Haloglycomyces albus DSM 45210: one gene and its partner. The protein of the gene in region 2 binds, or shares a complex with, the protein of the main gene of each other region. Links are inferred from orthologs where the notes say so. Each region holds a gene or a part of one and is shown on either strand. Other genes may lie near its edges.

Region 1 (11,757 bases), 1.3 Mb from region 2 along the record:
TCGGATTTGGAGCTGCATCCGGCGCTGGCCGATTCGGTGGACGCCGATATGGCGCAGGCGGACTTCACCGATGGAGCGGTGACGGTTCCGGGTTTGAACGTGGCGGTGTTCGTCGGTTAGTCGAGCACGTTTACGGTGACGAGGGAGAGCCTGCCTGGCGGGTTTCTCCCTCGTTTTCTTGTTTTTCCATCCGCACGACCGCGTTCAGGCCGCCGATGGCCAGTGCGCCGAGTACCAGTCCGAAGAACATGTGGAACGGCCAGGAGGTGTCGCTGTCGGGTCGGCTTTCGACGGCGAGACTCATGTCGGCGGTGGCCCAGGTCAGCGAGTGCCGTACGAAGGTCAGGAAGTCGCGGTTCTCCCAGTGATCGAAGGCCGAGCCGAGGGTCGTCACCATCGTGGTGGATTGATCGTCGAGACCGGCGACGGGACGGGATTCGTGTGAGTTTCCGGCCGTGATGAGGGTCTGATGGGTCGTTTCGGGGTCGTCGTCGTTCAGTTTGAGGTAGTCGGGTGGGGCTTTGAGTTCCATCTCCGATTCGGTGTCGAAGAAGTCCTCCGCCACGCCGGTGATGGACATGGTGGCGTTGTGGTTGCCGAACTGGTCGTTGGGTTCGATGTCGATACCCGGGTAACCGTTGTCGGTCGCGGCGACCACGAGGAGGGAACCGCCTCCCTCCGCATAGGCGGTGAGTTCGTCCCAGTGGCCGGGCGACAGATCCGGGGTGTCGAAGGCGATGACGGCATTGAAGTGGTGCAGCGTTTCGCCGGACGTTTCGACCGAGAAGCCCCAACGGCGTCCTTCCATTTCCAGGCGTTGCTGTGCGTAGGCGTGCAGGGAACCGGTCTCGGGATCGTCGCCGTTGAGGAGGAGGACGGACGGCTGCTCCCGGGCCTGGGCCGGGACGGCGGGTGCGGCGAGCGCCACGGTCATGATCAGGAGGAGGAACAGTCGCGCCATGGCCTTAGGTTAGCAGTGGTCGGCTGGGGCGGTGTGTCCCTGCCGGAGGCGACGCCGGTGGTTGTCGGTGTTGGGGATCGCCTCCGGGTCGGGTTTAGTCGTAGAGGGTTTTGGCGAGGCGTTTCTGTGCTATCCAGATTCCGCCGACGGCGAGGAGTATGAGGTAGCCGATGTGCACCAGGATCATGGGGCCGACGGTGGCGAGGCTGATGGATCGGACCATTTCAATGCCGTGGTAGAGCGGCATGAGGTAGACGATGGGTTTCACGGCTTCGGGGTAGGTTTCGACGGGTATGAAGGTTCCGCCGAAGAGGAACATGGTGTAGACGACGGCGATGAGCCAGTCGAAGTCGGTCCAGTCGCGGAACAGGGTGGCCAGAGTCAGTCCGATGCCGGAGAAGGCCAGTGAGATGAACAGGCACGCCGGTATGGCGAGGATGGCCCAGACGTTGTTGAGTAGTCCGAAGGCGCCCATGGCGGCAACGAACATGACGATGTAGATGGAGCCGCGCACCATGGCCCAGGCGACTTCTCCGAGGGCGATGTCCCAGGGGCGTAGTGGGGTGTTGAGGATCCCGTCGTAGATCTTCATCCATTTGGTTTTGGCGAAGACGTTGATGGAGGTTTCCAGTAGTACGCCCATCATGGCGGCGTTGGCCAGGATGGCGGGGGCGACGTAGGCGGTGTATTCCACTTCGCGTCCGCTGGGGAGGGTGAAGGTGCCGACGAGGGAGCCGACGCCGAATCCGAAGGCGAAGAGGAACAGGAGTGCTTCGATTCCGCCGGAGGCGACGAGGATCCATTGGCGACGGTAGGCGAAGAGGTTGCGGTTGAGCATGGCCGCGGGGCGTTGCCAGCGGCTGCGGAGTGTGTGATGGGTCAGTAGTGTCATGTGGCGGTACCTAGAAGTTCAGTCGTTTGGTCACGATGCGACGGGCGGCGAACCAGCCGGCGGTCCCCAATGCGAGCAGGTAGAGGACGTGGAGTGCGGGGTGGAGGGTGGATTCGATGCCGGTATGGGCGGTGGTGCGGCCCAGTTCGACTCCGTGCCAGAGGGGTGAGGCCCAGCCGAGCGGTTGCAGGAACAGCGGCATCTGGGAGATGGGGAAGAAGACTCCGGAGAACAGGGTGATGGGCATGACGGCGAAACGGAACACGACGTTGAGCATCGTTTCGTTGTCGATCGCCGAGCACCAGGTGAAGATCCAGGGCGCGCAGGCGAAGGAGACGATCATGGCGATGGGCACGAGTAGTACGGCTCCGTAGGAGGTGAAGACGCCGAACAACGTGAGCACGAGGAAAACGAAGGTGCAGGAGACGGTGGCTCGAAACAGGATTCCGTACAGCAGGTGCCCGTTGAGAATGTCGACCGGACGCAGCGGGCTGACGCGTTGGCTGAGGTATTGGCTGCCCCAGTCGCGGTATCCGCCGTAGACGGGGTAGATGAAGTCGCTGCTGGCGAGGGTGACAGCGACCATTCCCACGATGCCCGGGGCGATGAATTCGGCGTATTCCATTCCTCCCAGGGAGGATGAATCCACGTATTGACCGACGCCGAGTCCGATACCGATCATGTACAGAATCGGCATGACCAGGGCCGAAAAGATCGATCCGGTCCAAGAGCGGCGGTAGTTGACGAAGTGCAGGTACGACGCTCGCCAAGCACCGGCCGGGTAGCTGAGTGTCGCTTTGTCGGTAGGGGTTGGTTGGGCCAGTTGAGTCATGGAGCTCCCATCGCAAGATGACTACGGCTATTGGACAACGGGTGTGGTCGGTTCGAGATGTCGACGTGGAACGACGTGTTCGCTCCCTTAACGACAGTGGGTGCCACGTTAGGTTTCGTCCGCGCCCAACTGTCGTCCCGTCAAACGTAGGAAGACGTCTTCCAGGGTCGCCCGGCGATCGTAGATGCTGGTGGGTTCGATCTGTCGCGCGCTGAGTTCGGTGAAGGTGGCGGCGGAGTCGTCGGTGTAGACCAATACCCGGTCGGGAAGCGGTTCGATTTGATTTCCGGCCCCGTCCAGGCGTTCGGCGATCTCGACCAGCTCGGAGGTGCGCCGGGCACCGAAGCGCAGTTCCACGACCTCTTTGGTCACGTGGGTTTCGATCAGTTGCCGGGGTGAGCCTTCGGCGATGATCTTACCCTCGTCCATAACCACCAGACGGTCGCACAGCTGTTCGGCCTCGTCCATGTAGTGCGTGGTCAGCAGGATGGAGACGCCGCGTTGCTTGAGTTGGAAAAGGCGTTCCCACACCAGGTGGCGCGCTTGCGGGTCGAGCCCGGTGGTGGGTTCGTCCAGAATGATCAGGTCGGGTTCGTTGATCAGTCCCCGGGCAATGCACAGACGCCGTTTCATTCCGCCTGAGAGGTTGTCGACCTTGTCGTCACGACGTCCGGTCAGCTGCACGAAGTCCAGGAGATCGTTGGCGCGACGCCGCGCTTCCTTACCCTTGATGCCGAAGTAGCGGGCGTAGACGACCATGTTCTCAAAAACGCTCAACATGCTGTCCAGGTTGTTGTCCTGTGGCACGACACCGAGACGGGAGCGAATGGCGACTCCGTCCTGCGAGGTGGAATGCCCGAATACCTGTAGAGATCCCGAGGTCGGTTCGCTCACCGTTCCGATCATTCGCATGGTGGTCGATTTGCCTGCGCCGTTGGCTCCGAGGAATCCAAAGGCCTCGCCCCGATCAATGTGGAAATCGATCCCTCTGACCGCTTCGAAATCGCCGTATTTCTTGGTGAGGGAGTTCGCTTCCACCAGGACGGGAACGGTGGATTCGGCTGGAGCGTCGCGTTCGGTGAGTTGTTCAGCCATTGTACGAGACTAACTCACCGCGCCCCCGATCGGCGATCGGTTTTCCCGCGCGGGACGACGCGGCACCGTATCAATCACTCGCCTTGTCGCGCAGGGCCCGCAGCTGCTTTTCGGCCGCCACCAGCTCTCCGAACAGACGCATGTACTCCTCTTGATCGTTGGAGGGGTTCACCCGTTTCAACCGCTGCTTCATCTCCTCCACGTCCCGTGCCACCACGGGACGCTGGATCTGCGCCAACAAACGTTGCACGTAGTGATGATCGGGTGCGGAGTCGATGAACAACGGCTCAACGACCAGTTCATTGACCAACGCGCTCGCCGCCATGTCGTCGCAGGCGGCCACGACCTCACTTGCCCAGTTCGCCCCGGCCGTCGCAGCCGAACCCGCTCCCCCGGCCCGTGCGATGGCCTCGCGGATGACACGGTACTGGCCCTCGGTGTAGACGGTGGAGTCCACCTCGTCGAAGTACGGACCGGCGAGCGCGGGGTTCTGTAGCGCCAGTTTCAACGCCTCACGTTGCGCCTGAGCGATCACGGGATCGGTCTGGTGGGTGGGGCGACGGGTCGTCGACGATTCCGGGCGAGCGCCCTGGCCGTGGCGTGCGTTGCGTACGGCGCGTTTCAGGTCTGCTTCGTCGGCGCCGACGGCGGCGGCGATGGTTTTGACGTAGTCGTTTTGGTAGACGCCCGATTTGAGGGCTCCGAGGATCGGTACGACCGCTTGTTGTGCGTGGGTGCGGCCTTCCGGGGTGTCGAGGTCGTGTTTTTGGATCTCGTTGTCGAGCACGAATTTGGCGAGCGCTTCGCGTGAGGCGATGAGGTCGTGGACGGCCTGGTCTCCTTTGTTTTGGCGGAGTTCACAGGGGTCCATGCCGTCGGGAGTGATGGCGACGAAGGTGTTGGCGATGAATTGTTGATCGCCTTGGAAGGCCTTTCGCGCGGCGCGCATTCCCGCCTCGTCGCCGTCGAAGGTGAAGATGATTTCGCCGGTGTAGGAGTCGGAGTCGAAGAGGAACCGCCGCAGCAGGCGAATGTGTTCGCTGCCGAAGGCGGTGCCGCAGGTGGCGACGGCGACGGGGACCCCGGCGAGGTGTGCGGCCATGACGTCGGTATAGCCTTCCACGATGGCGACTCGACCGCTGTGGGCGATGTGTTTGCGCGCCAGGTCGATACCGTAGAGGACCTGGGATTTCTTGTACAGCGGTGTCTCGGGCGTGTTGAGGTATTTGGGGCCCGGGTCGTCGTCGCTGAGTTTGCGGCCTCCGAAGCCGATGGTGGCTCCGGAGGTGTCGCGGATCGGCCAGATGAGGCGTTGTCGGAACCGGTCGATCAGGTTTCCGGTGCGGGCGGGTTTGGCGAGTCCGGCGGCGGTGATGTCGTCGGCGCTGAATCCTTTGGCGCGTAGGTGTTTGGTGAGTGCGTCCCAGCTGTCGGGGGCGAAGCCGCAGCCGAAGTGTTCGGCGGCGTCTTTTCCGAATCCGCGGCCGGTGAGGAATTCGCGGGCGATGGAGGCGTCGGGGGCGGTCAGGTGTTGCTGGAAGAATTCGGTGGCGGTGCTGTTGATGTCGAGGAGTCGCTGTCGTTGCCCGGGTTTGTGTCGGGGGCTGGAGCGGCGGCCCGCGTCGTCTTCGTAGGTCACTTGGAATCCGGCTTTGGCGGCGAGGCGTTCCACCGCCTCGGCGAAGGACAGTCCGTCGGCTTCCATGAGGAAGGTGATGGCGTCTCCGCCGACTCCGCAGCCGAAGCAATGGTAGACCCCGCGTGCGGGGGTGACGTTGAAACTCGGGGAGCGTTCGTCGTGGAAGGGGCACAGCCCCATCTGGTTTCCGCCTCCGGCGTTGCGCAGGGTGACACGCTCCGAGATGACGTCGGCGATGTCGATTTGTTCGCGTACACGCTGAATGTCCGCTTGGCGGATCCGTCCTGCCACTTCTCCCCTCCTGACCGTTCGGATTCCCATTGTGCCTCACCGGCCGAGTGCAAGAACACTGACTTGAGGCCAACTGTGCTCTTCATTTCCAGCTCGTTCACCGTTAAGCTAGAGAGAAGCACACCATACAGGCGGTACCGGGCAAATTGGACGCATCGGGCGTCTCTGTTCGTCACGCATGCGGAGCCCTGGGGATTCGCACGGAGACTCGAACGGAGCCCCGCCCTTTGCTCACGAGTTCTCGAACACGCCTTGGTGACCACGCCTCAGTACCATTGATGAGAGTCAGCTAGCCTAGCCAATCATGCCGGATGTCCCGAATTCTTCGCAGCCGCCCGCAGTGCCGCCGAGTTGGCCGCCTGCGGATGACGCCGCCGCAGCACCCGATACCAATCCGCCGGTCGTGAAAGCGCGCGGTGTGGGGCGGATGGGATCCGACACCATACCGGAACAGGCGGATTATTGGTCGGGGACGGACGGCGCGGTCCCTCCTTCGACTCCGCAACTGCCAGCCACGGAGGAAGCAGCCAGCCCTATGACAGGCGAATACGAGCGGTCATCTCAGCCGGAGGCCCCAGCCACACCCGCTTCGTCGGGATTCGACGGACGTGAACCCTGGTCGGCTCCTCCCGAATCCAACGACCCTGCCCCGTCGCCCGAAGCGGGCCTGCCACGTCGGCAGTCTCCACCGGCCTCGCAGCTTCCCCGAGAACCGTGGTCCTCCCCTCCTCCCTCACAGCCGTCACCGCCGGTCACCTCCCAGCCGCAGAGCCAACCCGGCCCGTCGGCGGCACCGGCTCCGCTGTCGGAACCGACCCCGCGAGCTGACAACGCCCTTCCCAGCGCCGGTGGCCCACCGCCCGGATCGTCATCGCTCCCGCAGGCCGGTCCCGCTCCGCAAGCGGGACGTCCGCCGCAAGCGGAATCACCGCAGGCGCCGCCGCGACCCGGCCCGGATCACGCCTCGACCTCGGGTAACGACCAACACGGTTTTGGTGCGCCATACGGAACGTCGGGCGCGGCCCCCACGGCCGCGCCAGGGACGCCTCCGTCACCGCCCTCGCCTTCCGGCTCTCCGACACCCCCTCCCGACGACGGCGACGCCACTCTCGTCATCCGATTGCCACAGTTCCTGCGTAAAAAGAAATCCGACGGTGAAGAGGACAAACCGGCCGTACCGCCCACCCACACGAAGGTGCGCTACGCCCTGTACGCCATCGGCGCGGTCATCGTTCTGGGCATGATCATCGGGATCGTTATCATGCTGGGCACCTCGCCGGGCGGCGGCGACGAAGAGCCCGGTTCCGGGGAAAGCTCCACGCAGCAGGACGACAGCGGCGAAGAATAGTCGACGCACAGATGTGGATGAACAGAATTAACGAGGTGTGCTGTGACAGTCATTGAATCGCCCGTGGACGAACACGCTCCCACCCTGCCGAGTGAACTCGATGCGCTTCGCCTCGGCGATCACACGCTGCCGGTTCCGGTCGTCCTGGCGCCGATGGCCGGCATCACCAATCTGCCGTTTCGGCAACTCTGCCGCGAGCAGGGCGCGGGGGTCTTCGTGTGCGAAATGATCACCACCACCGCTTTGGTGGAACGCAACCCCAAGACGATGCGGTTGGTGGAGTTCGAAAAGGATGAGAAGCCGCGCTCGCTGCAGTTGTACGGTGTCGATCCCGAGAGCATGCGTCGGGCCGCCGCCATGGTCGTCGAGGAAGACCTGGCCGATCATATCGATTTGAACTTCGGGTGCCCGGTCCCCAAGGTGACACGACGCGGCGGTGGATCGGCATTGCCCTGGAAACGGCGATTGTTCGGCGACGTGGTGTCGGCGGCCGTAGCCGAGGCCCAACCGGCGGGAGTACCGGTGACGGTCAAAATGCGCAAGGGCATCGACGACGACCACCTTACCTACCTCGACGCCGGACGGATCGCCGAGGACGCCGGAGCGGCCTGGGTCGCCCTACACGGGCGCACCGCCGCCGAACGCTACTCCGGCCACGCCGACTGGGACGCCATCCGGCGTCTCAAAGAACACGTCTCCCTACCCGTCCTCGGCAACGGCGACATCTGGGAGGCCGACGACGCGCTCCGCATGGTCACCGAGACCGGCTGCGACGGTGTCGTCGTGGGACGCGGCTGCCTGGGACGACCGTGGCTCTTTTCCGACTTGGAAGCCGCTTTCCGAGGCCGACCCGATCGTCATCTCCCCGACCTGGGGCAGGTGTCACGACTGATGGCCCGCCACGCGCGCCTCTTGGTGGACTGGTTCGAACAGGCCGAGTCGTACGAAGCGCGCCGCAACATATCCGCCGAAAAGCACGGCTGCACCGAGTTCCGCAAACACGTCTCCTGGTACCTGAAGGGCTTCCCGGTGGGGTCCCAGCTGCGACGCTCCTTGGCGATGATCTCCACCTTGGAAGAGCTGGACGAGCTACTGGTAGAGCTGGACGACACCGCGCCGTTCCCCCGCGAGATACTCGGTAAACCGCGTGGGCGCACCAACAGCCCCGGCAAGGTCAGTCTCCCCGACGGCTGGCTCGACGACCAGGATGATCGCAGCGTTCCAGTTGGCGCGGAAATCGATTCCTCCGGTGGTTGACTCCCACCGGTGGTCGCACCGCATGATCACTCGCTCACTGAGTCGGAGAGTCGACACTCACATTTCCCATATCTTGGGACGATTGGCGGCCTTATCTAAGGCTGTCAAGTAACCTTAGCCCCAAGTTCGGTGTGAAGCTGGTCGCATGTCGGTAACTTTTCACGTTATTTCAGCGTTTAGCCTCACGTCCGGTCCTACAATGCGCTTTACTGTGGAGTGGAGGACATCGACGTCAACCACCGAAGTGAAGCGTGTGGACCGCAAATATTGCAGGGTCACCACATCACATAAAGGAGCGCCTAGTCATGGCCCAAACAACCGGTGTCAAGGATGAAGAATCCTCGTCTTCTGACAGCGATTCCGATCCCGCACCAGACATCGATCTGTCCGATCTTCCGACCAGTCCGTCGTCACCGGCACCGTTGTGGGCTTCCACCAGCAAGGTGTCATATTCCTGCACCCATACCGAGGATGACGGCCACTCCGATTGGGTCGATTGCGATACGACGATTCACAATGACTAGCCGACGCCATTAATCCATCTCCGCCGCCGGGCCACGTTCACTGGTAGGCAGTTCGCCGGGTAGGCCAATGCCTTGGGTTCACCTGTGGTGCACTGCCTGGTGGGAATCCACCCACCGGGCCACCGCAGCGACGTTCCCGACGGTCCATACCCCGCCCCGGAATGGGCTCTGCGGTTACCCGACGGCCTCGCATCGCCACGGTCACCTGAGTAAGCTGGTCGCCTGAGGAAGCGCGGTCGCCCGAAGAAACCTCCCGGGAGCCTCCGGGAGACGGACAAGGCGGAACGACACACAGCAGGGCTCCTACGGTGCCTTTCCGAATGGAAAACCGCCGTAGGAGCCCTGCTGTGTGTTCTCCCGGTGTGGAGCGGGAAACTTTGCTCCACACCGGGTTCGTCGTTTTTAGTGCAGTTTTAGTGCAGACTCTAGCTGTAGTGCATCTGCTTTAATACTGACGCTTAATTGCGGGCACTTTAATGCAGACGCTCGGCCAGGAAACGCTCCACCTGGTCCAGCGACACACGTTCCTGCTTCATGGTGTCCCGGTCACGAATGGTGACCGCCTGGTCGTCAAGGGTATCGAAGTCGACGGTGACGCAGAACGGCGTACCCACCTCATCGGCACGCCGGTAGCGGCGGCCGATCGCGCCCGCGTCGTCGAATTCGACGTTCCACCGACGCCGGAGCTGAGTGGCCAAGTCCTTGGCCTTCGGCGATAGCTTCTCATTGCGGCTCAACGGAAGCACGGCGGCCTTCACCGGGGCCAGACGCGGGTCGAAACGCATGACCGTGCGCTTGTCCACTCCGCCCTTGGCATTGGGGGCCTCATCGACGTCATAGGCCTCAATCAGGAAGGCGAGAACCATGCGGGTCAAACCGGACGCCGGTTCGATGACGTACGGTGTCCAACGCTCGCCCTTGGCCTGATCGAAGTAGGACAGGTCTTGACCCGAATGCGCGGCGTGAGTGGACAGATCATAGTCGGTCCGGTTCGCCACACCCTCCAGTTCGTCGAACTCCTTGCCCCCGAAGCCGAAGCGATACTCGATGTCGACGGTGCGCTTCGAATAGTGGCTGAGGTCTTCCTTGGCGTGCTCGTGCCGACGCAGGTTCTCCGGTGAGAGTCCAAGGTCGATGTACCAGTTCCAGCGGGCCTCCAGCCAGTATTCGTGCCATTCCTCGTCACTGCCGGGCTCGACGAAGTACTCCATCTCCATCTGTTCGAATTCCCGCGTACGGAAAATGAAGTTCCCGGGGGTGATCTCGTTTCGGAACGACTTACCCACCTGAGCGATACCGAAGGGGGGTTTCTTACGCGCGGAGGTCATCACGTTGGAGAAGTTCACGAAGATCCCCTGTGCGGTCTCCGGGCGCAGGAAGTGCTCGCTGCCCGCACCCTCGACCGCACCCAGGCTGGTGCGCATCAATCCATTGAAGTTGCGTGGCTCGGAGAACGATTGCCGCGCACCACAGTGCGGGCAGGCAATGTCGGCGAGCCCGTTTTCCGGAGGACGGCTGTGCTTGGCCTCGTAGTTCTCCAGAAGGTGGTCGGCGCGGAAACGCTTGTGGCAGGACTGGCATTCGGTGAGAGGGTCGGTGAACTGTTCGACGTGGCCGGACGCCTCCCACACCTGGGGGTTGAGAATGATGGCCGAGTCGAGACCCACGACGTCGTCGCGTTGCCGCACCATCGAGGCCCACCAGTGCTCGCGAAGGTTGTCCTTCAGCTCAACACCGAGCGGACCGTAATCCCAGGCTGACCGGGTCCCTCCGTAAATCTCCGAGGAAGGGAAGACGAAACCACGCCGCTTGGCGAGGCTGATGATGGCGTCATTTCGGTCTTTGGCCATGAGATTCTCCTTTTGCTCTTCCGGCTGGCGGTCGGCGAGACTAAACATCAGTTGTAGCATTCGCGCGCGTATCACGCACGTTGAAATCAGCGGGGCCGTTCTCGCGACAGCATCCACCGAAGGTCATTCGACGGTAGTACGACGGACGGTCACCACGATGGAATCCGGCCTGCTGAGAGTGACAATGCTGAGACACCACCTTACCGCGCAGTCACGTCGACGTGTAGCCGACACCCGCCGGTTGTGGAGTGACCCGACCCTAATCGGCCGCGGTGCCACGCCAACCGCAGACGGCGACGTTCAGGTCACGACCTTCCTGCTCCATGACCACCGTCAGCGTGACCTCCGAACCCTCATCGCTTTCCATGACGACTTCATAGTCCTCATAGGTCGGGATCAGACGGTCGACCTCCCACTCTTGGCCTTCCCATTCCTCCCATTCGGAGGTGTAGGCACTGGAGGGACGTTTTTGCAGTTCACCGCAGAGACTGGCATAGGCTTCGTCCCACGATCCGCTGGAGACGCTCGCCATGAATTCTTCCGCCGAGGATTCGATGTTGCGCTGCAGCCCTTCGTCGATCTTAACCAGAGCGGTAACGAACGCCACGCCAATACCCGAACAGAGTACGACACCGAGAACAATCGGAACGATGACCTTCAACGCGGTACGTCCCGCGTTCCTCTCGGTGGGAGGGGCGGCGAAGGGAACATAGATTCCCGGAATGAAGGATTCCTCGGGTTCTTCCTCGCGCGGCCGATTGTCCTCGGCTTCCGACGATAGGACGGCGGCCTCGTCAGACGGTTCGTCCGACTGCTGTTCTCCCTGAGGATCGTCGCGGTCGTGGGGTCGCGGCGTGTCGGTCACGGCTGGTCGCTCCTGCCTATGGTGTCGGGCGAGTGGTCCGAGGTGGTGACGGTGCTGGAAGATCCGGGCTCACACGTCACCAGAGTTTCAAATCCCACCGCTTCGGGTAGTGCCTGTGACAAGAGTGGGGTCGACATTTTCACGTCGTAGCTGGACAGACTGCGACGGTAATCCCCAATATTGTCCCATTCGGTCCACAGTAC
Region 2 (11,571 bases):
CCTACGGGCCCCCAGCGTACGTGAGGGAGAACCGGGAAACGCGGCGTATTTGGAAGCGGAAGCCGGAGTGGACGTCTACGGCACCACGCACAATGAAACCTCGACGGGCGTGGCCGTTCCGGTGCAGAGGGTCCCGGACGGTGATGCCCTTACCATTCACGACGCCACCTCGGCGGTGGCAGGCCTGCCCGTGGATATGAATGAGACCGATTGCTATTACTTCGCGCCGCAAAAGGGTCTGGCCTCCGACGGTGGCCTGTGGATCGCCGTGATGAGTCCCGCGGCATTGGAACGGACCGCGGAAATCAAGGCCTCCTCGCGCTATATTCCGGCCTTCCTGGATCTGCAGACGGCCGTCGACAATTCACGTAAGAACCAGACCTACAACACGCCGGCGGTGGCCACGCTGATTCTCGCGGCCGAACAGATCGACCGCCTCAATGCGACCGGTGGACTGGAACAGGCGGTCAAGCGCTGCGCTACCTCGGCCGAGACGATTTACTCGTGGGCGGAGGCAAGCCGGGTGGCACAGCCGTACGTTACCGACCCGGACCTGCGCTCATCGGTGGTGACGACGGTCGACTTCGACGGAGTGGACGCGGCCGATATCGCGCAGGTGTTGCGCAACAACGGGATCGTCGACACCGAACCGTATCGCAAACTGGGACGCAACCAGCTGCGCATTGCCACCTATCCGGCCGTCGACCCGGCCGATGTGTCCCGTTTGACCGGCGCCGTCGATTACGTGGTGGAACGCCTGGCGGCTTAGATTCGATCCCAGAGGATGGGAGCAAGTACAGTGGTGGAACTATGTCCACCACTGATTCGTCGATTCCGTATCACCTCATCCCCGAACTGTTGCACCATCAGCGTCTCCGTTCGACACCGATCAAACGGGAGGCTTCGGCGACGGCGCAGCGCCTGACGTTCAATGACGGAACCTCGGTGTTCGCCAAGACGACCAACCGGCACCGCGAAGGGTTCATGCGTGCCGAGATCGAAGGACTGCGGTGGCTGCGAGAGGCGTCCACGGCGATCGTCGAGGTGCTGTACGGCTCGGACGACCTGCTGGTGGAACCGTGGCTGGAGGAGGTCGAGCCCAGCCGCGCGGCAGCGCGATCCTTGGGGCGGGAACTCGCCGCTGTGCACCGCTGTGGCGCTCCGACGTTCGGGGCGCCGTGGCGCGGATTCATCGGCGAGCTGGATATGGACAACACCGAGACGGCGTCACTGCGATGGTCGGATTGGTACGCGGAACGCCGCTTGCGTCCCTTTCTGCGTCTCTCCCAAGATAATGGAGCATTGTCATCCGCCGATGTCGCAGCGGTGGAGAAGCTGCTGGGGCGGATTGAGGAATTGGCCGGTAGCGAGGAGACTCCGGCGCGACTCCACGGTGACCTGTGGTTCGGAAACGTGGTGTGGACGCCCAACGGTGCCCGATTGATTGATCCCGCTGCCCATGGTGGACACCGAGAAACCGATTTGGCGAATTTGCGTCTGTGGGGGTCGACGCCCTTTGTCGATGACATTATCACTGCGTATGACGAGGAATATCCGCTGAACGACGGTTGGCGGGAGAGAATCGGAATTCATTGGCTCTTTCCATTGCTGGCGCATACGGCTCTATTCGGGCGCTCATTTCGCGGTCAATTGATGTCGGTGGTAACCGAATATGTGAACGCCGGATCCTGAATTCTCGCCGTGATCGATGAAATTGCGGGGAGTGAAGAAGTGGATTCTCAATACCGTTTTCGTGGGTGAGTCGACCAAGCGGGAAATTGTCGGGAATCAGACCAATGTGAGACATCGACATCACCAATGGTAGTTGCTCGAGCACGGTCACTCCGTCGGGTGGAACGGACAAAAGAATCGTGGTCGCCGATGCTGAATAGACGTTCAAGTAATGGCTGACCTCTACGATCGACGCGCGAAGGTGAAATTCGTGTAATCTTCTTCATAAAGTTTTATCGGTCATGTTGATATAGGTTCCGGTTATCTGCAAGAATGCAAGGGTGCGCCATCATCAAAAAAGTTCCCCGTCGCAGATGGCGTCCCCATTGTTCGAGTGGTCGAGCGATGCGGAGCACGCTGCCCCGTCTCGATCACCACGCCGACGTGCAACAGCTTCGGGGCCGTCACACGCGCCATACGTTCCCCTTGCCGCTTGGGATGTAGTGGCTGAGCCGCAACGGGCCCAGCCGGAGGAACCGCTGTTGGCGGGTCTGCACGAGGCGGTGCGATCCGATCCGCTCGTGTCCTTGGATGCGATGCAGCGGGTCGCGGCCAGTGCGTCTCTCGGCCCAATCCTGGTCAATGCGGCACCGGGGACGGGAAAGTCCTACCTGCTCGTGCGCAGGGTGGCCTACCTCATTACGGAATTGGGCGTTCCGGCCTATCAATGCGCCGTGATCGCCTCCAGTGAGGAGCGAGCGCGGCATTTGCGTCAGTCGCTCGACGAATTGTTGGGGGCCGAGGGGCGTGAGGTCATCGTTTCGGGGCCTGATGCCTCCACTGATGTAGCGCATCTATTTATTGATGATTTGCCATTTATTCCGGAAAAGACCTTTCGCTCCCTCGTCACAGGGCGTGACTCCAATACCTCCATCATGGCCACCGGCGACCCCGATTCGGTCATCGACGATTCGGACGACTGGCGGGCCTTCGACATGTTCGGGGAACTGTTTCCGCAGTCCCATATGGTGCGACTGTCGCGTAATCATCGCTCCCCCGCTGCGGTGGTGACGGCGATGTCGCAGATCATCGAGCCGGTCACTCGCGTTCCGGGCCGTATGACGCGATCGCAGCGTACCGTGTCCGAAGGTACCCGCATCGGTCGCTTTTACGCCGTCGACGAGCCGACCGAACGCGAGTTCCTGTCGGAGGTATACGACGCCTTGGAGTTTCGCGGTGTGGAGACGGAGTCGATCCACGTCGTCTCCGCTCCCGACGAGGTCGATCCGACCATGGTCGACGAGCCGCATACGGTCGTTTTGACCGGCTTTGATCGCGACGCTTGGCCTAATGACGCCCGAAGCAGACGACTGCTGTACGTGGCATTGTCACGGGCGCGCGGGGCGGTCTTCATCTCGCATCAGAGTCACGGCTCTGAGGTCTTGGACGGAATCGACTCAGGTCTGTTCGTTCCCTTCGGCTATGTACCTGAGCGCAGTTCGGGACCGGAACAGCCGCGTCTACTGTAGAACAAAGTGTCCCCCGTCTCACTTTCAGACGAGTCGGGTTTACGACTGTCGGTCCATTTGCGACCGTTTTCCCCAGTGCTCTCGTCCGGTCTTCCTCCGGTGCCGTCTGTCCGCTCTGAGGTGTTTACGGCTCTTTCCGCCTCAATTGCCCTCCATGGGTCACAATGTGAGCAGAGGAGGAAGAGATGGAACACAACACAGAGCGCTCCGACGACGAGGAAATCGTGACCGTTCAGCGTGACAACGCGATGGAAACGGGGCGACGTCCGCGGCAAGGCAGTGGCGGCTGGTCTCCTTTCGCGCCTGATCCCTCGCAGGCGCCGCCTTCTCTCGACACAGAGCCGTCCCGCGCCGAGACGCCGGACGTCTGGAATCCGGATGCCGAGCGTGTAGCGGAAACGCCGCAGTCCCCGCCGTCGCTGCCCACCGAGTCGGTCACCCCGCCGGTCGAGCCGCCGTCCCGGGGCGATATCGTCCGCGCCTTCCCGGACACACCCGGAACCCTGGAGCCGATCAACGTCACCGCCGACGACTTCGCGCGACGCCGGGTGGTCCCGCCGCGTCCGCCGGTCGCGGAGACGGGAATCCGCGGCTGGGCACATCGCCTGTCGTTCGGTTTGATCGCCCTCCCACCAGGGCCTCGGGAACACGCACGGCAATTGAGCGTGGAGAAGGTGCGCCGTAATTTCGGCGGCCTGCGACAGGTGACGGTGGTCAACCCCAAGGGAGGAGCGGGGAAGACGGTTGCCGCGCTCATGTTGGCGACGACGTTCGGCCAGCACCGGGGCGGCTACGTGTTGGCGTGGGACAACAATGAGACGCAGGGGACGTTGGGAATGCGCGCACAGCAGGACTTTCATGTTCGTACCGTGCGCGATCTACTGCGGGATCTGGATCATTTTCGAGGTCCGACCGGTCGGGTCGGGGATCTCTCGCAGTATGTGAGGGCCCAGGGTGGGGCGATGTTCGATGTATTGGCTTCGGACGAGTCCGCTACGGCGGGGGAGATGTTGACCGCCCGTGCCTTCAGTGATATTCGCGAAGCGGTGTCGCGTTTCTATAAGTTGATCGTGGTGGACACGGGTAACAATGTGCGGGCTTCGAATTGGCAGTCGGCGATTGATGCGACCGATCAGCTGGTGGTGAGCATGTCGGCGCGCAACGACTCGGCGGAGACGGCGGCGCGCATGTTGGATCACCTGGAACAGAGTGGGCGTCGCGATCTGGTGCGTCAGGCGGTGACGGTGGTGTCGATGCCGGCTCACCGCAAGGACGTCGATCTGCCTGCCGTGCAACGGCATTTTGCCGCTCGTACGCGCGTGGTCCTACTCGCGCCGTATGAGAAGCTGTTGGACTCCGGTGAACCGATTCGCTATGAGGGACTGTCGAAGGCGACGTCGAACGCCTGGTTGCGGATCGGGGCGTCGGTCGCCGAGGGGCTGTAGAAACCGGTGGGGCGCGGTTCCCCACGCCCCACCGAGTCGTCAGCGTACGGTCACGCCGGCGATCGACCGCAGTTGAGTGGTGAGGTCGTTGCTGGGGTTGATGCGCCATTGGCTGCCCAGTTCCAGCATGGGGCCGTGCTCCTCGGCCTGTACCTGGACGTAGACCGGCACGTCTCCCTTGGAGTGGCGGAAGGCGTTCCGTAGATCGTAGATCAGTTCCTCATTGACCGAATCGGCCTCGACGCTGAGCCGTAGCGGCGCGTCGGAGGTTTCCGGGCCTCCCGAGGTGTCGAGAACGGCGAGGTCGAAGGCGATCAGCTGTGCCGTGCCGTCGCGCCGGTCGACCTTCCCCTTGACCGCGCAGATGACGTCGTCGGCAAGGGAGTCGGCCACGATCTCGTAGGTGTTGGGGAAGAAACGGACCTCGATGGAGCCGTCCAGATCTTCGATGGTCGCCGAAGCCCACAGCTTCCCCTGCTTGGTGACCCGCTTGGCGACGTTCTGCAGGATGCCCGCGACGGATACGGTCGTTCCGTCCTTGACGCCGTCGCCGTGCAGGGCCGCGACGGGCTTGTCGCTGCTGCGGGCCAGGAGCTTTTCAAAGCCGTTGAGCGGGTGGTCGGAGACGTAGAGTCCCAGCATCTCCCGTTCGAAGGTCAGTTTGTCCTCGCGCGGCCATTCCTCTTCGGACACGCTGAGGTCCACGCCCATGGTTTCGGGCGACTCCATCATTCCGCCGAACAGGTCGAACTGCCCTTTGGCCTCTTCTTTCTTAATGGACACCACGGCGTCGATGGCTTTTTCGTGCACCTCGGCCAGACCTCGGCGGCTGTATCCGAGCGAGTCGAAGGCACCGGCCTTGACGAGGGACTCCACGCTGCGCTTATTACACACGTTGGCGGGAACCTTGTTGAGGAAGTCCTGAAAGTCGGTGTATTCCCCCTTCTCTTCCCGCGCTTGAATAATGCCGCTGACAACGTGCCCGCCGACATTGCGCACCGCTTCCATCCCGTAGCGAATGTCGCCGCCGACGGCGTGGAACATGTGGCGGGAGTCGTTGACGTCCGGCGGCATGACCGTGATGCCCATCTTGCGGCATTCGGAGAGGTAGACGGCGGTCTTGTCCTTCGAATCGCCGACTGACGACAACAGTGCGGCCATGTATTCGGCGGGGAAGTTGGCCTTCAGGTAGGCCGTCCAGTACGCGACCAAACCGTATCCGGCGGCGTGCGATTTGTTGAACGCGTAACCGGCGAAGGGAAGCATGATGTCCCAGAGGGTTTTGATGGACTCCTTGCTGAAACCGTTGGAGGCCATGCCCGATTCGAAATCGGTGTACATTTTCTCCAGGACGTCGATTTTCTTCTTCCCCATCGCTTTACGCAGAACATCGGCTTGACCCATCGAGAATCCCGCCAGTTTCTGCGCGATTTTCATGATCTGCTCTTGGTAGACGATGAGACCGTGCGTTTCGGCCAGGATCTCTTCCAACGCGTCGGCCAACTCCGGGTGGATCGGGGTGACTTCCTGCCGTCCGTTCTTACGGTCGGCGTAGTTGTTGTGCGAGTTGGCCTCCATGGGACCGGGCCGGTAGAGCGCCAGAACGGCGATGATGTCGGCGAAGCTGTCGGGCTTCATACGTTTCAGCAATTCCCGCATGCCGCCACCGTCGAGCTGGAACACACCGAGCGTGTCACCTCGGGCGAGCAGTTCATAGGAGGCCGGGTCGTCCACCGTCAACGTATCGAGGTCGATGTCCACCCCACGGTTGAGTTTGATGGCTTCGATGGCGTCGCCGATGACCGTCAGGTTGCGTAGACCGAGGAAGTCCATCTTCAACAGTCCGATGTCCTCACAGCTGGGGTAGTCCCAGCCGGTGATGATCGAACCGTCCGGACGTGCCCACATCGGGACGCATTCGGTGAGCGGTTGCGAGGACAGAATAACGGCACAGGCGTGCACCCCCGCGTTGCGGATGAGGCCCTCCAGACCTTGCGCGGTTTCGAAGATCTGCTTGACCTCATTGTCGTTTTCAATGAGTCCGCGCACTTCGGCGGCTTCCTTGTACCGTTCGTGCTTGGGGTCGGTGATGCCTTGAAGGGGAATGTCCTTGGCGGCGACGGGAGGCGGCAGTGCCTTGGAAATGCGGTCGGCGAGCGCGAAACCGGCCTGCCCGTGGTGGACGCGGGCGGCGTCCTTCAAAGCGGCCTTGGTTTTAATCGTGCCGAAGGTGATCACCTGGGCGACGAAGTCCTGTCCGTACTTCTCGGTGGCGTAGGTGATCATCTCTCCTCGGCGACGATCATCGAAGTCGATATCGATATCGGGCATGGAGACACGTTCGGGGTTGAGGAAACGCTCGAACAGCAGGCCGTACTCAAGTGGGTCGATATTGGTGATCTTGAGGGCGTAGGCGACGAGCGAACCGGCGGCGGAACCGCGACCGGGACCGACGTAGATGCCTTCCCGGCGGGCGTAGTTGATGAGGTCGGCGACGACGAGGAAGTACGAGGGGTAGCCGGTTTTGATGATGACGTCCAGCTCGAACTGGGCACGGGACTTGTACTCCTCGGGAATCGTGCCGTCGGGGAATCGTTCGGCCAGTCCCTGGAAGACCTCGCGGGTCAGCCAGCTGCCTTGGTCGTAGCCGCTGGGGACTTCGATGCGCGGCATCCGGTCGGCTTCGTTGAAGACCTCGTCGTAGTCTTCGATCATTTCGGCCACCAGCAGCGTATTGGCACAGCCCTCCTGCCAGGCCTCATCGGAGCGCAGCTGATACATCTGCTCGGCGGAGCGGAGGAAGTAGCCGTCTCCTTCGAACTGGAAACGTTTGGGGTCGTCCAGGGTCGATCCCGATTGCACGCACAGCAGCGCCGCGTGTTCGTGCTGCTGGTCGTCGGTGACGTAGTGGGAATCGTTGGTGACCAGCGGCCGCAGGTTCATCTTGCGCGCCATTTCGTACAGCTCGTCGGCGACGCGGCGTTCCACGGAGTTGCCGTGCTCCATGAGTTCGAGGAAGTAGTTCTCGGGGCCGAAGATGTCGCGGAAGTCGCTGGCCGCCTGGTAGGCCTCGTCGATCTGACCCAGTCGGAGGCGGGTCTGCACCTCACCACCCGGGCAACCGGTGGTGGCGATGATGCCCTCGGCGTTGGGGGCGATGAGTTCGCGGTCCATGCGCGGCTTGTAGTAGGTGCCTTCGAAGCTGGCGTACGAGGAGAGTTTGAAGAGGTTACGCAGCCCGGTGGTGTTCTTGGCGAGCATGGTGGCGTGGGTGTAGGAACCGTTTCCCGAGAGGTCGTCGCGAATTTGGGACGGATCGCCCCAGCGGACGGGCTTTTTGTGGAAGCGGTCGTGGGGCGCGAGGTAGGCCTCGATTCCCAGGATCGGTTTGATGCCGGCCTTTTTGGCCTCGTGGTAGAAGGAGTAGGCCCCGTACATGTTGCCGTGGTCGGTCATGGCGAGGGCGGGTTGGCCGAGGCGTTGTGCCTCTTCGAATAGCGGGCCGAGTTTGGCGGCTCCGTCGAGCATGGAGTATTCGGTGTGGACGTGCAGATGGGCGAATTGCTTCGACATGCGTAGTTTCCTCAACCTGGCCAGGCGTGTTGCGTGCGATTCGAGTGATCGTTCCTCGTTCAACGCCATTCGACGTTCGCGGTTCACGGCGTTGAGTCGCGCGGAGCGTCGCGATGACGATTCGAATGGGCCCTTCAGTCTAGGCCAATGCAGCGACGCGACCAAGTACGCCCGGAGTGTCAGTGAGGTGGTCGGGACGTGCGAAAAGGGGATGTTTCCACGCTCTGTCCCGCAGGATTGCGCCGCGACGAAGAGGGAGAAAAATCGCTCACATATCGCCGGAAAGGGCTAACGTTGAGAGTTATCCACAGGTTTATCCACAGGTGGTCGGATTACTGGACACGTCCTGACGGCGGGAAGAGACTGATGTCATGACTACCGCAGCCAATTCCACGAACGTTCACATCGACAGCGCCGCCGACTTGGCCGGGCTTATCCCTTACCTGCTCGGATACGAACCCGAGTCCGATTCGGTCGTATTGGTCGGACTGCGGCACAACCTGGTGCGCTGTGCCTTGCGGGTCCGGGTCGACGACGGTGAGATTCAGGATTCCGACGTCGAGCACTACGTGGTCATCCTGCGCCACAACGGATGTGACCGTTTGGCCATTATCGGCTACGGTGCCGCCGGTGCGCTGCTGGACAAACTACGGCAGCGCTGCGAGCACGACACCGTCCCCATGCGGGTTATCGTCACCGCCCAAGTGCGCGACGGCTACCTGTACCCACGCTGGCCGGATCCGGATCGTTCCGCCGAGTCCGTTCCCACCGCCAGCCCGGCCGTCTGCGCCATGATCGCGGCGGGCGGATCGGGGCCGAAGAATCGCCGCGACCTGGCACGCCTGTTCAAACCGGCCGAGCGCCGCGAATGCGACAAGGTCGCTCGGGCTCTGGAGGAACAACGCCGTCGTCAGGCCGACGACGATACGACCGACCCGGAATCGCGGGGTAAGGACCTGCTGTGTCTGGATTATTGGCGGCAGCAGACCCGGTTGCCCGAGGCGGCCGAGATCGCCGAGATCGCGCTCGCGCTCAGCGACGTGGAGGTGCGCGATTGGCTCTTGGACTGTATGGGCGATGATCCGGGGCAGAACAATGTAGACTTGTGGATTTGGGCGGCGCGGCATCTACGCGGCACGCCCTGTGCCACGGTGGCGTGCGTGGCCGCCTTCGCCGCCTACCGCTGCGGCAACGGAGTGGTCGCCGCCGAAGCGGTGGACTGTGCGCTGCGGGCCAATCCGCGGTACCGCTTGGCCGCACTGCTGTGGGAGGCTCTACAGCGGGGTATTCCGCCCCATCGCCTGGGGCGGCGAACTCTTCCGGATTGAGCGCCTAAATCGCCAGGTCGACGAACCGGGACAGGTGCAGTTGGCTGGCGACGGTGACGGTATCGGTGGCACCGTTACGGTGCTTGGCGACGATGAAGTCGGCCTCCCCGGCACGGGGCGACTCCTTGTCGTAGTAGTCGTCACGATGTAGCAGGAGCACGACGTCGGCATCCTGTTCCAGCGAACCACTTTCACGCAGGTCGCTGAGTTGTGGTCGACGGTCGGTGCGCTGCTCGGGGCCACGGTTGAGCTGTGCTACGGCGATGATGGGGCATTCGACCTCCTTGGCCAGCAGCTTGAGGCCACGGGAAATCTCCGATACCTCCTGCTGGCGCGACTCCACTTGTTTGGGGGACGTCATGAGCTGAAGATAGTCGACGACCATCATTTTGAGGTCGTTCTTCTGTTTGAGACGCCGAGCCTTGGCCCGGATCTCCATGAGCGTCATCGAGGCGGTGTCGTCGATGAACAGCGGCGACTCACTGATTTCTCCCATGCGTCGGACCAGGCGGGTCCAGTCGTCGTCTTCCAAACTTCCGTCGCGCAAGACGTGCATGGGAACTCGGGTTTCGGCCGACAGCAGGCGCATGACGATCTCGAATTTGCTCATTTCCAGACTGAACAGGGCCGAGCTCATACGGTGATGCAGGGAGGCGTGACGCAGGAAGTCCATCGCCACGGTCGACTTACCGAGACCGGGGCGACCGGCCACGATGATCAGCTGGCCGGGTTGGATTCCCGAGAGCAGTTTGTCGAGATCGGTGAAACCGGTGGGAATACCGGTGATGAGACCTTGATTGTCTCCAATGGTCTCGATTTCGTCCAAGGTCGGCTGCAGAAGATCCTGCAGCATGGAAAAGTCTTCACTTTTGCGGCGGTCGGTGACGTCGTAGACGGCCTGCTGCGAAAGGTCGACCAGGTCGTCGACGTCGCGCCCGCCCTTGCCGCCGCCGTATCCGAACTGCACGATCTTGGTGCCCGCTTCGATGAGGCGACGCAGCACGGCCTTCTCGTGCACGATCCGGGCGTAATAGCCGGCGTTGGCGGCGGTGGGAACGGCGTCGAGGAGGTCGTGGAGGTACGGCCCGCCGCCGATCTTGTTCAAGTCGCCCGAATCGGCCAGCGCGGCGGCAATGGTGATGGCGTCGGCGGGCTCGCCGTCGGCGTACTTGTCGCAGATGGCGTCGTAGATCAGGGCGTGGCTGGGCTTGTAGAAGTCGACGGTCTTGATGATTTCGATGACGTCGGCGATGGCGTCCTTGGACAGCAGCATTCCGCCGAGCACACTCTGTTCGGCGGCGATGTCCTGTGGTGGGGTACGCTCATAGCCCCCTGGCCCGGCGGCGTCGGGCGGTCCGGAACCGTACGGGTCGTCCGGGGGCGGCCCGAACTGGGAATGGAGGTTACCGGTGGTCAGGTCGGTCAACGGTAGCTCCTTGGTGGTTCAGGTCGGTCAAGTCGTCGGTGGCGGTGTCACGCTGCCGTCGCGAAGCGGGAGCCGGTTTCCGTCGTGGAACGGTCCCGCGCCATCGTTCAATGTAACGCCACGAATGCGGACGGTGCGGCGAGACGGGGTCGATTGGCGTTCGGGTCACTGCCGGAAGCCGGGCCGTTCACCCATGTCGATGCGGAGGGCGCGGCAGAACGGGGACGCGTCCCAGGTGTCGATCGCCCGGTGACGTTCCGCCGGCACGTCCGGTCCATTCGACGCTAGAGGGGAAATCGAGCGGTGGCAAGTTCGACGCGACACGAACTGTGGATAACCTGTGGATAACTGGCCCCAACCTGTGGAAAAGGTGTGGACAACTCTGGTTTCACTTTTGTGATTTAATCGTGTGAACAGCTATTTTACTGTCTACAGGCTGTGGATAAAAAATATTTGTCACGAATTTCCCGATCGAGCGAGGGGGCTGACGGTGCGAGGCGGCAGAACGGCCGACGGCGACGATGAGCGGGCGGAGGCACGAGAGCCCCGCACACCTCAGTCCGATCTGGACCGTCCGGGTGAGCGCGCCTACTGGCCGA

The links.
Region 1: the proteins of dnaB (region 2) and dnaG are in contact, whole or in part, in a crystal structure (PDB 2R6A), measured with the Geobacillus stearothermophilus proteins. The link is inferred for Haloglycomyces albus DSM 45210 from one-to-one orthologs. Residues at the interface, in WP_033016901.1 of Geobacillus stearothermophilus: Ser13, Glu15, Ala16, Gln18, Glu91, Leu92, Asp94, Ala95, Val96, Pro97, Thr98, Ala99, Ala100, Asn101, Tyr104, Tyr105, Ile108; in WP_049624496.1 of Geobacillus stearothermophilus: Lys456, Leu457, Leu458, Pro459, Ala460, Asn463, Ala464, Leu467, Leu535, Leu536, Ile537, Ala538, Gln544, Glu545, Asp548, Tyr549, His552.

The regions. Positions count from the first base shown.
Region 1 is NZ_AZUQ01000001.1:96,039-107,795, forward strand. The notes cover bases 3,296-6,291. They hold dnaG (DNA primase), read right to left. Parts: upstream 5,741-6,291; coding sequence 3,851-5,740; downstream 3,296-3,850. Other genes in these bases: HALAL_RS0100480 (ABC transporter ATP-binding protein), read right to left, coding at 3,296-3,780; HALAL_RS16345 (hypothetical protein), read left to right, coding at 6,246-6,291. Outside these bases: pulA (pullulanase-type alpha-1,6-glucosidase), read left to right, coding at 1-120; HALAL_RS0100465 (hypothetical protein), read right to left, coding at 131-961; HALAL_RS0100470 (ABC transporter permease), read right to left, coding at 1,056-1,853; HALAL_RS0100475 (ABC transporter permease), read right to left, coding at 1,864-2,685; more of HALAL_RS0100480, read right to left, coding at 2,794-3,295; more of HALAL_RS16345, read left to right, coding at 6,292-7,058; tRNA dihydrouridine synthase DusB, read left to right, coding at 7,110-8,315; HALAL_RS0100500 (hypothetical protein), read left to right, coding at 8,621-8,839; HALAL_RS0100505 (glycine--tRNA ligase), read right to left, coding at 9,313-10,689; HALAL_RS0100510 (hypothetical protein), read right to left, coding at 10,949-11,554; HALAL_RS0100515 (antibiotic biosynthesis monooxygenase family protein), read right to left, coding at 11,551-11,757. UniProt on the Escherichia coli protein: RNA polymerase that catalyzes the synthesis of short RNA molecules used as primers for DNA polymerase during DNA replication.
Region 2 is NZ_AZUQ01000001.1:1,377,915-1,389,485, forward strand. What follows is about bases 8,762-11,571. They hold dnaB (replicative DNA helicase), read right to left. Parts: upstream 10,973-11,571; coding sequence 9,551-10,972; downstream 8,762-9,550. Other genes in these bases: HALAL_RS0106505 (DUF4192 domain-containing protein), read left to right, coding at 8,762-9,546; HALAL_RS0106525 (hypothetical protein), read left to right, coding at 11,463-11,571. Outside these bases: serC (phosphoserine transaminase), read left to right, coding at 1-769; HALAL_RS0106480 (fructosamine kinase family protein), read left to right, coding at 811-1,692; HALAL_RS0106485 (UvrD-helicase domain-containing protein), read left to right, coding at 2,175-3,200; dnaE (DNA polymerase III subunit alpha), read right to left, coding at 4,685-8,218; more of HALAL_RS0106505, read left to right, coding at 8,590-8,761. UniProt on the Escherichia coli protein: The main replicative DNA helicase, it participates in initiation and elongation during chromosome replication. Travels ahead of the DNA replisome, separating dsDNA into templates for DNA synthesis.